DNA from 3 places in the Acetobacter sp. genome. Region 3 is predicted to be linked to each of the others. Evidence: riboswitches for the same ligand, from Rfam matches in the RefSeq annotation. Region 3 holds a riboswitch; each other region holds the start of a gene.
The links. A riboswitch is a leader RNA that binds a small molecule or an ion and turns the genes downstream of it on or off. The one in region 3 is predicted to bind fluoride.

Region 1 (4,590 bases), on a different contig from region 3:
CACGGAATATTCCGTCCGCACGGCGATGGAGGCGGTCTATACGCTGTGCGGCGTCAGGCGGGCTGTGCCGGAAGTGTCAGACGGCATTTTCGATGTCCGGATGCTGCTACAGGCGGCAGCGGAACTGCGGGACGGAGAGAAGGTACCGGCGTCGGGGCTGATCAGGCACCTGACGCATGGAACGGAGATTGACGATCTGCTGGAGCGCTACGGGCTGGTTTGAGGCGATAACTAAAGAAGACTGGAAAGGTGGCAACGGGGGGGAAGGCAGAAGGTCAGCAATGGGGGGTAGGTGGCCGTCCGCCTACGGAACGGAAAACCGCATGAGCAGACTGGCAGCTAGTTGCGGTAAATGGCGCAAAGTTTGTTGCCGTCGGGATCGCGGACGTAGGTCAGGTTGACGAGCCTCATGTTGCTACTGCGCGGTCCCGGTGCCCCCTCAATCGACGTGCCCCCGTGTGCCACGGCAGTGTCGTGGAATTCGAACACCTGTACAGGGGATACGGATCTGAACGCAATCGTGCCTCCATTCCCTGCGGACGCAGCCAAGTCGTTGATGGGTTCACTAGAGCATTTTCTGCCCTGATTGAATCGTTGGGGATTCCCAAAATGGTGGTGATCTGATTCAAGGTGATCGCCGGGATGGGAGGCCGGTTATGGATGTCATCACGCACATTGTCTCTGGATCTCCGCGAGCGTGTTGTTGCGGCTGTATCGAATGGTCTTTCACGCCGTCAGGCGGCTGAACGGTTTGGCGTCAGTCCGGCAAGTGCGGTTCGCTGGTGCGCTCTTGCAGACACGATCGGCAGTCCTGCCGCCAGACTGCGTGGCGGGGATCGTCTGTCTCACCGGATTGAGGCGCAGGCAGAGCGTATTCCCGTGCTGATTGCGGAGAAGGACGATCTGACCCTGTCCGAAATCCGTGCCCGACTGGCTGAGGACGGGCATCACTTCGCAATCAGCACACTGTGGCGTTTCTTCACGCGTCATAAGATCACATGGAAAAAAGACCGCTCACGCGGCGGAACAGGAGCGACCGGACATCCTGACACGACGACAGGAGTGGTTCGATGCCCAGCCCGATCTCGACCCGGCGCGGTTGGTCTTCATTGATGAAAGCTGGGCTTCCACCAATATGGCTCGGCGCTACGGACGGTGTTTACGTGGCCAGAGACTGCGCTCCGCTGTGCCGCATGGACATTGGAAAACCACGACGTTCATCGCCGGGTTACGGCTGACCGGCATCGTAGCGCCCATGGTACTGGATGGTCCGATCAACGGCCGCAGCTTCCAAACCTATGTCGATCGCGTGCTGGTAGGCGACGTCGCGGCGCCAGGGGGTGAAACCTTCAGACTGATCCGCAAGATAGGCTTTGCCCGGCCGCACCCTTCCGATCGCGGTGAAGGCGCGAAGAGGTGCGCCATCCCCCATGCGTTCGCGCGGCGAATAATAGACGAGGCCATCGCCTTCCGAGAGCTGGCGGGCAGGAGCATCCCGGCCATGGCAGAATTGGCAAAACCCGCCATTCTCGGCCGCTTTGACGTGATCACGGCTCGCGACGCCGATCCAGTAGTGTGTCGTCATATCGTGTGCGCCGTGATCGTGTAGCCGAACGGATCGCGAAACGCGAAATACCGCCCGAAGGGGCCGTCCTTCGGCGGAAAGGCAATCTTCGTCCCTGCCGCCTTCAATTCCTCATGCAGTGCATCGGCGTCATCGCAGCCGAACCACAGAGCGATGCCCCAGCCGAGTTTTCCCTGGACAGCTTCCAGATCGACCAGCGGCTTTCTGACCGCGAAGGGAGCGGGCTTGCTGTCGAAAACGATCGTCTGGGGCGTTTCCTGCAGCACAGGCAGGCCCAGCCTGTCTCCATAGAAGGCTCTGGCTGCTTGCAGGTCTTCTGTCTGGATGGCGATGAAATCCGGGCCGGTCAGTCTGGGCATGATTGCCTCCGTGGCATGGGATGATAGTATCAGGAGGCTAATATAATATAAGGCGCCTTATATTTCAATGACCAAAGACATGATTCCGCTGCTGGGGTATCGACTTAAGCTTGCGCAGCATGCTCTACACCGGAGCATGGAAGAGGTGCTGCGGCCATTGGGGCTCAGTCCCGCCCAATATGCGGCGCTCGCCGAGCTGAATGTGAGACCGGATCAGACCAATGCGGATCTGGCGGAGCGGGCTTTCGTCACTCCGCAATCGATGCTGGGCGTTCTGGCGAAACTGGAAGGATCGGGGCTGGTAGAGCGTCGGCAGGATAGTCGTCACGGTCGTCGCCAGCTCGCACGTCTGACGTCTGATGGATATGCCAAGGCGGAGGCCGCGAATGCAGCGATGATGCGGGTCGAGGAAGCGCTCGAGGCCGCGGTTTTTCCGGATACCGTTCAGAATGCGGTCGATCTGATGGACAGGCTTCAAGGCGCGATGTGCAAATAGGATCGTCGCTACGTCCAGTTTCTGGAAAACGCGAAACCAGTTCTCATGACCGAGATGAGGCGGAAGCGGAATGTCTGGGCCTATTCGTCAAGCTATCAAAATTTCTTTTCCACTGACAGACTTATCATTGACATGAGGCAACAGATAAGTCGTAGTATCGCTTAACGGCAATGGACTCTGCCTGACTTCTAAAGAAGTCGAACCGCCCGAAGGGCTGATGACTCCTACCTCGCCATAGTGGCATGTGAGGGAGGAGTGTGTTCAGAGTCATGGGTCGTTTTCCGTTTTTCCAAAATTCTATTGTAGCCAATAGTCTGACGGTTCTGCGCTGGAGTGGGCTTTTGCTGCCCATGGCGGCCTGTGTCGGTACGTTATGCGCCGTCTTCCTCTGGGCGCTCGATCATGTCACCGACTATCGCTTCGCCCATCCCGGCCTGCTGTGGTTCCTGCCTCTGGCAGGTGTAGCTGTCGGGCTGGCGTATCACTGGTTCGGGCGTTCCGCCGAAGGGGGCAACAATCTGATCGTCGACCAGATCCATGAACCGGGTGGCGGTGTGCCACTGCGCATGGCGCCCCTTGTCCTGATCGCCACCGTCATCAGCCATCTGTTCGGGGCCTCGGTGGGCCGCGAAGGAACAGCCGTTCAGATCGGCGGCAGTATCGCATCCGGGTTCGCCCGCCTGTTCCGTCTGGACGACAACGGGGTCCGCATCATCCTGATGGCCGGGATCGCGGCAGGATTTGGCGCGGTCTTTGGAACACCCGTCGCGGGTGCCGTGTTCGCCATGGAAGTACTGAGTATCGGCCGTATTGACTACCGTGCCCTTGTTCCGGTCGCGGCGGCCTCAATCCTCGCGGATATGGTATGTCATGCCTGGGGTATTCATCACGTCCCTTACAAGATCGGGTTTGCCGGCTATCCTGATCTTTCCGGCCAGATCTTTCATACGGATCCGCTGTTGCTGTTGAAGGTCGGTGTGGCAGCCGTCTGCTTTGGCCTGACCAGCCTGCTATTCGCGGAGTCCGTACACCGCCTTACCCCCGTTTCCCGCAGGATTTGCCCTGTTGCCTGGCTGCGTCCCGCCATTGGCGGCGTACTGACCATCGCGCTCGTCTTCATCGCCGGATCACGGGACTATCTCGGTCTTGGTGTGGTGGCGGCCACGCCTGATGGTGCCTCAATTCTCAATTTCTTCCATCCGGGTGATTATACGTGGAGTTGGCTGTGGAAGCTTGTCTTCACGGTTGCCGCCCTGTCGACCGGCTTCAAGGGCGGGGAAGTCACGCCCCTTTTCTTCATTGGCGCCGGTCTGGGACATACCCTGCCTCATCCAGCAACAGCGAGATGACGATCAGCGCGATAAAGGTGAACTAGCCTGGTTGCTGGCGAACCGTCTTCGCGACGAAGCGCCGCACCGCACCGGCCAGTGCTCAACCTGAAAGACGCTCCAATGGCATCGAATGTCATCAATTTCGCATCTGTCGTCCGGAACACGAAAACCGGCAGGGATGTGATCATCCGGGATCCGCGTTCACGGCACTGGGCGTTTCGTGCGCCGCAGATCGCCCGCGAGATCAGCGTCCGGTGACTGGGAAGCATGCGGCGATTTCACGGACACGCATGCTGCCGAGTGAGATTTGCGCGCTGACTGTGCGGGCATGGAATGCGTTCATTGAGGGTAGGGATCCCTGCTGCGGCTTTCCCGTGACCAGCACGACCGGTTCGCGCCGGGAGAGTCGGCATCATGGTTTTGAGAGCCATGAAGTTTACCCGGAAAGTATGCGCCCCGTTGAGAGCTCGGCTGGACATCTTCAGTTCCGTTTACGTTATGAGCCAACCAGACTTTCTGCTACATTCCCATCAATACTGTTCAAAATCTTTGGATCGACTGGCAACGAAGCAATATTTCCAACTTGGAAGTTGAGTGTTGGATTCATTAGTTTTAGATAACCCCATGCGACATTACGCCCTAAAAAGCAGTAAGTTTTTCAGTATAACTTTGAATGATAAAAGTAGAACTTCCAGATACATAAAGTATATATCCTTTTGGTGTCATTCTTACACCAAAATTCGAAGATATAATAAAAGTCAAAGTTATGCATTTATTAAAATAATATTCTGTATTCTGGGCGAGAGAGCGAATATAACC
Region 2 (4,590 bases), on a different contig from region 3:
GGCCCGCCAAACAGCCACTCGATGAAATGGGGGCGGCTATAAGCCCCCATGACCAGCAGATCGCCTCCGGCCTTCAGGGCGTGCTGTCGGATTTCTTCTCCCACGTCGGATGAGGCAATGACAAAGCGATCAATGCTGACAGTCACACCTTTTTTCCGGAGTTCTTCCGCGATGGGCGGCTCCGCTACCTCGTTTTCACGATCCTCGCCGATTACAATGCTGACATGGGACGCCCGGTCCAGAAAGGGCTGAGCAGCGGCCATGGCCCGCTCAAGTGCTGAGGACGGATGCCAGGCGATCACCGGATGCCCCCCAACGGTCTCATGATGCTGAAGCGGTGCCACGACCACCGTGGCGCCCGCGTCATATAACGCCCCGCTGAACGCCTGTGAGACCGCCTCGGGGTCTGACGAACGTGGACGGCTGAGAACGGTCATATCAGCATTCATGGCCTCACGCGCGACGGTTTTGCGGATATCCCCTGCGATTTCGATCCATTCGGCAGCCTGCCCGCCGGTGAGTCCGGCTTTCCATTTCTGGAAGATATCGCGCAGAGCATCCGATTTTGCGGAGACTTCCTGCGCGAAACGTCTTTCTTCTTCAGGGCTGGGCATTCCCTCATCAGGCGTCTGATAATCGGGATTGTCCTGAAGTTCCGGATGGAGAACCCTGATCGGTGGATGGCCAAGGCGTGCGGCCAGTTCCCCGGCAGTTTCAAGGGTATAGGTCGCTGTTTCGATGCGATCGAGGATGGCAAGAATACGCATGGTCTTCCTCCTGAAATGATGGTGTTGCGTTCTCTGTCAGGGCGTTGACTGTGTGGCGAAATGCCAGGATTCAGCGGGTTTGAAATAAAGCGACGTATCTCTCAGCAGTGCCTCGTGGGAGAGGCAAAATGCCTGAAGCTGCTCATGGTCGCCCAGAATATCGACATAGACCGACAGAAGCGTATTGGGGATTTCCCCCAGTGTCTGCTGGATTTCCCCACTTCTCCAGAAGCCGTAATGTGCAAAGTGGGCATTCGAGCAGGTGAAGCCTGCTGCACGGGCCGCATGGACGATGTCACGATAGAGAGGACGGCGCTGGAACAGGCGGGCAAAAGGTTTCTGTTGTCCGCTTTGCGCCCGTGATGCGGACGTCATGAAAATCCGGAGAATACCGGCAGGTTCTGTCAGTAGGGTGGGCGTCTCGTGCATGGCTTATTTTCCGGTTTGTGTTGCTGGGTCAGAGGAGGTCTGGGTGCCGGTTTTCCGGACCCGCCGCCCGATGAAGCCACGGGCCTGCCGGAGCGCCATGCCCGCCGTAATGTAGGGATGTGCGGCCTTTGGAACGCCGATGCGCTGGGAAAGGTAGATCCCGGAATGACCGGAGCAGAGATAGGCAATGAAACAGCCCGTCGCGAGGTAAATGACGTCCGTGGCGCCAAACAGCTCGACCCCCATGAAGGTACAGGCCAGAGGGGTGTTGGCCGCTCCCGCGAAAACAGCGACAAATCCGACAGCCGCGAGAAGATCGGTCGGCACGCCGAGAAGGGTGGACAGCGTATGGCCCAGACCGGCGCCAATGAAGAAAAGGGGCGTGACTTCCCCGCCCTTGAAGCCGGTCGACAGGGCGGCGGCCGTGAAGACAAGTTTCCACAACCAGCTCCACGTATAGTCACCCGGATGGAAGAAATTGAGAATTGAAGCGCCATCCGGGGTGGCTGCCACCACACCGAAGCCGAGATAGTCCCGTGTTCCGGCGATGAAGACGAGCGCGATGGTCAGTACGCCGCCAATGGCGGGACGCAGCCAGGCAATGGGGCAAAGCGTGCGGAAAACCGGGCTGAGGCGGTGAACGGACTCTGCAAACAGCAGGCTGGTCAGGCCGAAGCAGACGGATGCCACACCGACCTTCAGCAGAAGCACCGGATCCGTATGAAAGATCTGGCCGGAAAGATCAGGATAACCGGCAAACGCGACCTTGTAAGGGACGTGATGAATGCCCCAGGCATGACACACCATATCCGCGAGGATTGCGGCTGCCGCGACCGGAACAAGGGCACGGTAGTCAATACGACCGATACTCAGCACCTCCATGGCGAACACGGCACCTGCGACGGGTGTTCCAAAGACCGCGCCAAATCCTGCCGCAATCCCGGCCATCAGGATGATGCGGACTGCACTGTCGTCCAGACGGAACAGGCGGGCAAACCCGGATGCGATACTGCCGCCGATCTGAACGGCTGTTCCCTCGCGGCCCACCGAGGCTCCGAACAGGTGGCTGATGACGGTGGCGATCAGGACAAGGGGCGCCATGCGCAGCGGCACACCGCCACCCGGTTCATGGATCTGATCGACGATCAGATTGTTACCCCCTTCGGCGGAACGCCCGAACCAGTGATACGCCAACCCAACAGCTACACCCGCCACCGGCAGGAACCACAGCAGGCCGGGATGGGCGAAGCGATAGTCGGTGACATGATCGAGCGCCCAGAGGAAGACGGCGCATAACGTGCCGACGCAGGCTGCCATAGGCAGCAAAAGCCCGCTCCAGCGCAGAACGGCGAGAATATTTACTACGATGGAATTCTGAAACAGCGGAAAACGACCCATGACCCTGAACACACTCCTCCCTCACGTGCCATTACGGCGAGGTAGGAGTCATCAGCCCTTCAGGCGGTTCGACTTCCAGAGGAAGTCAGGCAGAGTCCATTGCCGTTAAGCGATACTACGACTTATCTGTCGCCTCATGTCAATGATAAGTCTGTCAGTGGAAAAGAAATTTTGATAGCTTGACGAATAGGCCCAGACATTCCGCTTCCGCCCTCGTGTCGGACCACGGCAACTTTGTACAACCCTTTTGCAAAGCAGACATCGCAAGTTTGCGATTTGTGTGGCCGCTTGAGCCAAAAACTCCCTGTCTGCCTGTGAGCTGTCGCGCGCGAGATATCGACGTCTAAAGTAATACCAACCGTTGTTTGCTGAAATCCATATCAATAACGCGAACCTATTGGTTCTCCACATTGGCAGCAACACCCATATCCCCTTATGAGTTCGAGCAGTCAACAGTTGGTATAAGAATCCCCACCGCTGGAACCCGGCAACAGCAGCGAGGGAGAAACCTCTGTTTAAGAGTTTAAAATAATTAGATGACGAATTCGTAAGTATAAATCGCTTGTCCCCAGTGAGATAGTGGTTATACCTACTGTTCCTCTAGAATCTCGACATAGTTTGAAAGCTTTCGGTTCAAGTAGGTTTGTAGCGAGGGCAACGTAAGGTCCTTCGATGCGGTGAATTCGCATACTAATGACTTTCGCTTTATTGCTAGGTTGATTGAACTGTCATTATCGTTAGGACTTAGAGACAATTCGCATACGTTATAAGGTTCTATAACTAGGTCAGGACGATAAGAGAGAAAGCCCGTACTGTTGGTATTGTAGCCAGGAAAAATCTCTCTAAGTGCCTGCTCGTATTGCGATGAACGAGGCTGCCCTGCGGCCCAGAACTGCTCCAACGGAATGTAAGGGGTTCTACCGCAAATCGTCACCAAACCATCGAACTCGGCTCGATATGTATCAAGAGTTGTAATTTGGGTACCAGGGCCGTGATACTTAAGAGACTTCTCTATGATGGCTTTTGCATTCTCTGGTGACTGTTTAGACAATAGAAGCGAGGTGAACGGGTTCCCAGCGACAACAATTCTGAAATTCCATTCCGACTTGAGTAAGCTTGCTTTTCTTTGGTCACCCACATCAAAAAGATCCGTCCATCCATCTTTAAACGTTACAACATCAATAAATTGATTCTCGTTAACATTGTGCTCCACCTCTCCCAGTTCTAATGAATCGACGAGACCCCTTATATCGTCGCGGTTTGTTAGAACGAAAAGTGTTAATAGACACTTCTTGGGAGGTCGTCCAATTCTTGTTGGTGATGCCTTTTGAATGGCCTGATCTACTGCTTCAAATACTTCCTTGAATCCTTTTGCACTTAATATTGTATGAAACACATTCTTTTTTTCGGGGACGCCAGCACGATCTAAGCAATACCAGTAGGAAAATGGATTAAGACGGTTGGTATTGACTCGGACAACGGTTTCTTTCTCACGAGCTCCTGGCATGGGCATCTGTGTTGTTTCAACTAGCCCCTTGTGTTGTTTATTAACTTCTTCTTGGAACGCTAAAGCAAAAATATCGTCATTGGTAAACATGACAATTACAGCACCACGTAATTCTGTACGACATAGAGCAACAAAGCGTTGAGCGGACGCCACTATCATCTCTTGTGTCCGGCCAATTTGAAGAAACTGTTCGTCTGTCATTCCACGTATACCTTGGACGAAATAGTCTCTTTCGCAATTATCAGCAATAATTAGGCACGTTCTACTGGAATTATGTTTGCAGAATTCCTTTACTTTATTCACCCAGTTAGAGTCATCTTCAATCTGTATGAGTGCTGAATTTGTAGTATTTTCACGTATCAGATTGACATTTTTTCCGAACCCAGAAACAATTTGATGCCAAATGTTTCCTTCATCATAATCAATTGTAGTACCTTGAGATACTTGCGATGTTTTTATAAAATCTTGAGTGATTTTATTGGCAAAAAG
Region 3 (4,590 bases):
ACAAGCGCGACGTGGTCATCCTGCTCGACTCGATCACCCGTCTGGCCCGAGCCTACAACACCGTCGTTCCTTCATCGGGCAAGGTGCTGACCGGTGGTGTGGACGCCAATGCGCTCCAGCGTCCGAAGCGTTTCTTCGGTGCGGCCCGTAACATTGAGGAAGGCGGCTCGCTGACGATCATCGCGACCGCGCTGATCGACACCGGTTCGCGTATGGACGAAGTCATCTTCGAAGAGTTCAAGGGCACGGGTAACTCCGAACTCATCCTTGACCGCAAACTGGCTGACAAGCGCGTCTTCCCGGCGATCGACATCACCAAGAGCGGCACGCGTAAGGAAGAGATGCTGGTCGATCGCGCCACGCTCTCGAAAATGTGGGTGCTGCGTCGTATCCTCGCGCCGATGGGCACGATGGACGCCATGGAGTTCCTGCTCGACAAGCTGAAATACAGCAAGTCGAACAATGACTTCTTTGAAGCGATGAATAACTGATTTTTCAGCGCCTGATGGACTGATACCTGAAATGCCGTCTCCCTGAGACGGCATTTTTTGTGTCTGTATCTTTTGATGGAATGAAGCCTGTATCCGGAAAAGCACTGGCTCTTTAGCCATCCATTTCAACAGGTCTGGATCAGGGGAGATGTGCTGCGTTGTGAGATTCGCGACTCGGTCTTGAACGTTCCTGTTAATATTTACGAAGCATATCCGTGTTTTTTGCCATTTCCGACTGGAGCCGGTCCAGCTTAAATGGGCGCTTCGTTTCTTTCAAAAATCATGCTGGAAATAAACAGCCGTCCGGTTATTTCGGTAGAGGTTCATCGGTAATATGCGTGCGACATGTTGTCGGCGCATTTTTTGAAATACCGAGGTATTTTAGTGCTGTCATATAGATACGGACACACATCCCATCGACAGGATTATCTCCAAAACAATACCTTGATTACGAAAGCGGTCAATCTTTACCTTCCTTCCACTTCGCGAGATGGATGCGCTTGACGAAATACGATCATGCCTACAGACTTCGGACATAAGGCAATGGATTCTGCCTGATCTTTTCGAAGGTCGAACTGCCTGCAAAGGCTGATGATTCCTACCCCCGCTATAGAAGCATGGAGGAGGAGTCTGTTCAGAATCATAGGTCTTTTCTGGAAATCATCACGTTGAATCGCTGCCTGAACCGGCAGCCCGCAACCATTTCCCGGACTCTGAAAAGATCCAGATTCCAACTGATTTTTTGTTTTGTCCGTAAGATGGATGGTCAGGTTTTCAGGTAATGACAACCTTATCTGGGGAAAGTAGTCATGCGTATTCTCGTCATTCTCGACCGTCCTGAGACAGCGCTCCTTACGCTGGAAACGGTTGGCCTTCTTATAAAAAAAATCCCTGACTGTGCTATCAAGATCCTTCATCCACGTCTGGCTGCCGATCCAAAATTCCAGTCACCGGACGAAGGCATCCCCAGCGCCGATGACACGACACACTTTGAAAATGAAATGGCTGCTCGATCTGCTGCGCTGCTCAGAGTCTTCAAAGAATGGCGTGCGATTTCATCCCCATTGGAAAAAGCTGAATGGTCTGAAATCTCAGGGATTCCACGTGCGATCGTCGCCGAACAGGCCGCAATGGCCGACCTGACGGTTCTGGGACGCCCGCTTTCTGATGATCCTGATTATGTCAGGCAGGCCTTTGACGGCGCCCTGTATGACGCGCAAGCAACGGTTCTCATTACACCTCTCCAGCGGAAGCAGACTGTGGCAACCCGTCCGGTGATTGCCTGGCATCCGTCAGCCAGTCTGGAGCAGCTTGTCATCGAGGCGCATCCGCTGCTGAAGCAGGCTGCCCACGTCACGGTCCTTATTGGCGAAGAGCGGGAGAATGAAGAACAAACGCCCGATATCGTCCACGAGCTTCGTTCCGGGAATATTCCTGTTTGCGTAGAACGTTTTATCATTCCCCCTTCCGGTGCTGGAGAGGAAATCAGAAAACGTGCGCTCGCCGCAGGCGGCGACCTGCTGGTCATGGGAGCCTATACCCACTCGCATTTTCTCGAATGGCTTTTCGGCGGTGCAACGCAGGATATCCTCGCACACGACACGCTTCCCATTCTCACACATCACTGACCGGAGACAAAACGGGACATGCCCACAACCATATTACCGACGATCCTGATTGCACTGGGCGGCGCTGCCGGAACCCTGCTGCGATACTGGGTCGGCCTCGCAATGACGCGCTGGAGTCAGTCTCTCCCCTGGGGAACTATCCTGATCAATGTGACCGGTTCCTTCGCCATCGCCTTTTTTGCCGCGCTGACCGCCGGTGGAGGGCGCCTTCAGGTTTCCGACACGGCGCGGCTGGTGTTCATGGTCGGCCTTTGTGGGGGATATACAACCTTCTCCTCATTCAGCCTCCAGACTCTGGACCTGCTGCGCAATGGCGCTCCTGAACGGGCGCTCCTGAATATCGGATTGTCTGTGGCGCTCTGCATGATGTCCGTCTCGGCAGGATATTTTGCCGCACAGGCCCTCAATGCGGCACATCCACCTGCCGGATAGGGACGAGCATTTTCGCTCATGCGTCGTTGAGCCGGTGATTTCTGCCACAGCAGGACCAGAGGGACACACGCCTTCACCTGAATCAAACCTGCGAGCCGGAAAAACGATTCCCCCCTGAAATCAGAGCAGATTCATCAATCCTTGTCGGAGAGCTGACAGGAGGAACGGACGTCCTCACGATACGTTTGAGGGGAGAGGGAGAAGCTTTTATGAACGACGTTCAAAAATATATTGCCAACAGGGTGCGGGTGCGCTATCAAAATTGAACATCGTTCATTAACTAGACCCACACCAGAGCAACCCTTCTCCGGAGCCGGTATATGACCGCTTCTCTTCTGACACAGCGCCGCTTTCTTCCGCTGTTCATCAGCCTGTTCGCCTCCTCGCTCGGAGATACGCTTCTGCGTAATGCTCTGGCCGCACTGGTTCTCTGGACAGTCTCAAACGGAGCGCCGTGGATCGTGGCGTTTGCAGCCGCTGCATTTGTTCTCCCCGCTGCTTTCCTATCCGGTCTCGGAGGAGAACTTGCGGACCGGATGGACAAGTCCCGGCTGATCCGCATTCTGAAACTGATTGAAATCCCCATCGCCTTTCTGGCGGCAGCCGGGCTGATGACCGAGAACGTTCCTCTCGTCCTCGGCGCTCTGGCAGCATTCGGGGTGGTCGCATCACTCTTTGCGCCCGTAAAATACGGTATCCTTCCAGATCATATCGAAGCCGAGCGTCTGCCCGTCGCCAATGCGCTGGTTGAAGGCGCGGTCTTTGCCGCCATCCTGATCGGTTCCGTGGTCGGCACGGTGCTGACCGGAAAGATCGGAGCGACCGAGGCAGGTGTCTGCATCGTCGGACTGGCCTGTCTTTCGTGGCTGAGCGCACGGACTATTCCCGCGTCTCCTGCGGCAGCTCCTGAACTGCGTGTACAGTGGAATATCCTGACCTCCGGCCTCACCCTGCTGCGCGAACTGCGCGCCGACCGACGCTCATGGTATGCGGCGCTGGTCGCCGCATGGTTCTGGATCATGGGCGTGACCATGCTGTCGCTTCTGTCTCCCGTGACGCGCGATGTGCTGAAGCTGACACCGACATGGAATGCGGTCTTTCTCGCGCTCTTTGCTGTCGGGATCGCCACGGGTTCCGCTCTTGCGGCCTTCCTGTGCGGTGGTCGCGCCATCCTGCTGCCGGTTTCATTCGGCGCCTCTCTCTCAGGACTGGCGATGGTCGCTCTGGGATTTTTCCTGCTACACCCAGAAAGTCTTCCGTTTGTTATCGTGCCTGTCTGTTTCTTTGTGGCTGCTTTAGGAGGAGGGTTGATCGCCGTACCAACCCAGGCCGCCATCCAGACATGGGCCAATCCCCAGCACCGCGCCCGTGTGGTGGCGGGCATGAACATGCTGGCCGCTATCGGCATGACGATCGCCAGCCTGCTGCTGTCCTTTACCCAGCGTATTGATGGTGAATCCGCCGCGCACGGCAGCGAAATCATGCCGTTCTTCGTGATCGGTGTGATCACATTGCTGCTGGTGCCTGTTTTCGCCCGGACCCTGACACGGAATCAGGTGGGCGAGCTGCTCTGGTGTCTCTTTCGCGTCGCTTATCGGGTGGAAGTGCAAGGAGAGGAACATTACCCCCTCTCCGGTGAGAAGGCCGTGATTACGCCTAACCATGTCAGTTGGCTCGATGCGGCGCTGATCGTCGCTATTGCGCCGTGCAAGCCAACCTTTGCCATCGACCTGAACATTTCCAGACTGTGGTGGGTCAGGACGCTCCTGCGCTTCGTGCCAACGGTTGCCGTTGAAAGTGGAAATCCTTTTGGAATCCGCACTATGGCGCAGGTCGTGGAAGATGGCGCTGCACTGGTCATCTTTCCAGAGGGACGCATTACCGTCACCGGCTCGTTGATGGGTATTCAGAGCGGCGCTGCCTCGATCGCGGATCGCGCCGATGCTCCGGTTGTCGCCATGCGGATTCAGGGTGCCGAACGCTCCAGCTTCAGTCGCCTCACGCGTGCGCAGACTCCGAAAGCCCTGTTTCCCAAAATC

Region 1: another riboswitch for fluoride. It lies ahead of LKE90_RS08400 (chloride channel protein); the one in region 3 lies ahead of LKE90_RS14280 (universal stress protein).
Region 2: another riboswitch for fluoride. It lies ahead of LKE90_RS12285 (voltage-gated chloride channel family protein); the one in region 3 lies ahead of LKE90_RS14280 (universal stress protein).

Annotation. Positions count from the first base shown of each region.
Region 1 is NZ_JAKVME010000001.1:1,891,121-1,895,710, reverse strand. Features, by position in the region: partial or broken gene LKE90_RS08425 (oleate hydratase) at 1-223, shown strand, start outside; gene LKE90_RS08420 (hypothetical protein) at 661-1,113, shown strand; partial or broken gene LKE90_RS16485 (IS630 family transposase) at 1,136-1,258, shown strand; gene LKE90_RS08415 (EVE domain-containing protein) at 1,229-1,585, opposite strand; gene LKE90_RS08410 (VOC family protein) at 1,582-1,944, opposite strand; gene LKE90_RS08405 (MarR family winged helix-turn-helix transcriptional regulator) at 2,012-2,440, shown strand; fluoride riboswitch at 2,598-2,674, shown strand; partial or broken gene LKE90_RS08400 (chloride channel protein) at 2,710-3,765, shown strand; gene LKE90_RS08395 (hypothetical protein) at 3,892-4,029, shown strand; gene LKE90_RS08390 (hypothetical protein) at 4,411-4,590, opposite strand, start outside.
Region 2 is NZ_JAKVME010000002.1:118,383-122,972, forward strand. Features, by position in the region: gene LKE90_RS12275 (universal stress protein) at 1-767, opposite strand, end outside; gene LKE90_RS12280 (hypothetical protein) at 804-1,196, opposite strand; gene LKE90_RS12285 (voltage-gated chloride channel family protein) at 1,200-2,594, opposite strand; fluoride riboswitch at 2,630-2,707, opposite strand; gene LKE90_RS12290 (hypothetical protein) at 3,184-4,590, opposite strand, start outside.
Region 3 is NZ_JAKVME010000003.1:15,188-19,777, forward strand. Features, by position in the region: gene rho (transcription termination factor Rho) at 1-491, shown strand, start outside; fluoride riboswitch at 1,022-1,099, shown strand; gene LKE90_RS14280 (universal stress protein) at 1,301-2,119, shown strand; gene crcB (fluoride efflux transporter CrcB) at 2,138-2,551, shown strand; gene LKE90_RS14290 (MFS transporter) at 2,872-4,590, shown strand, end outside.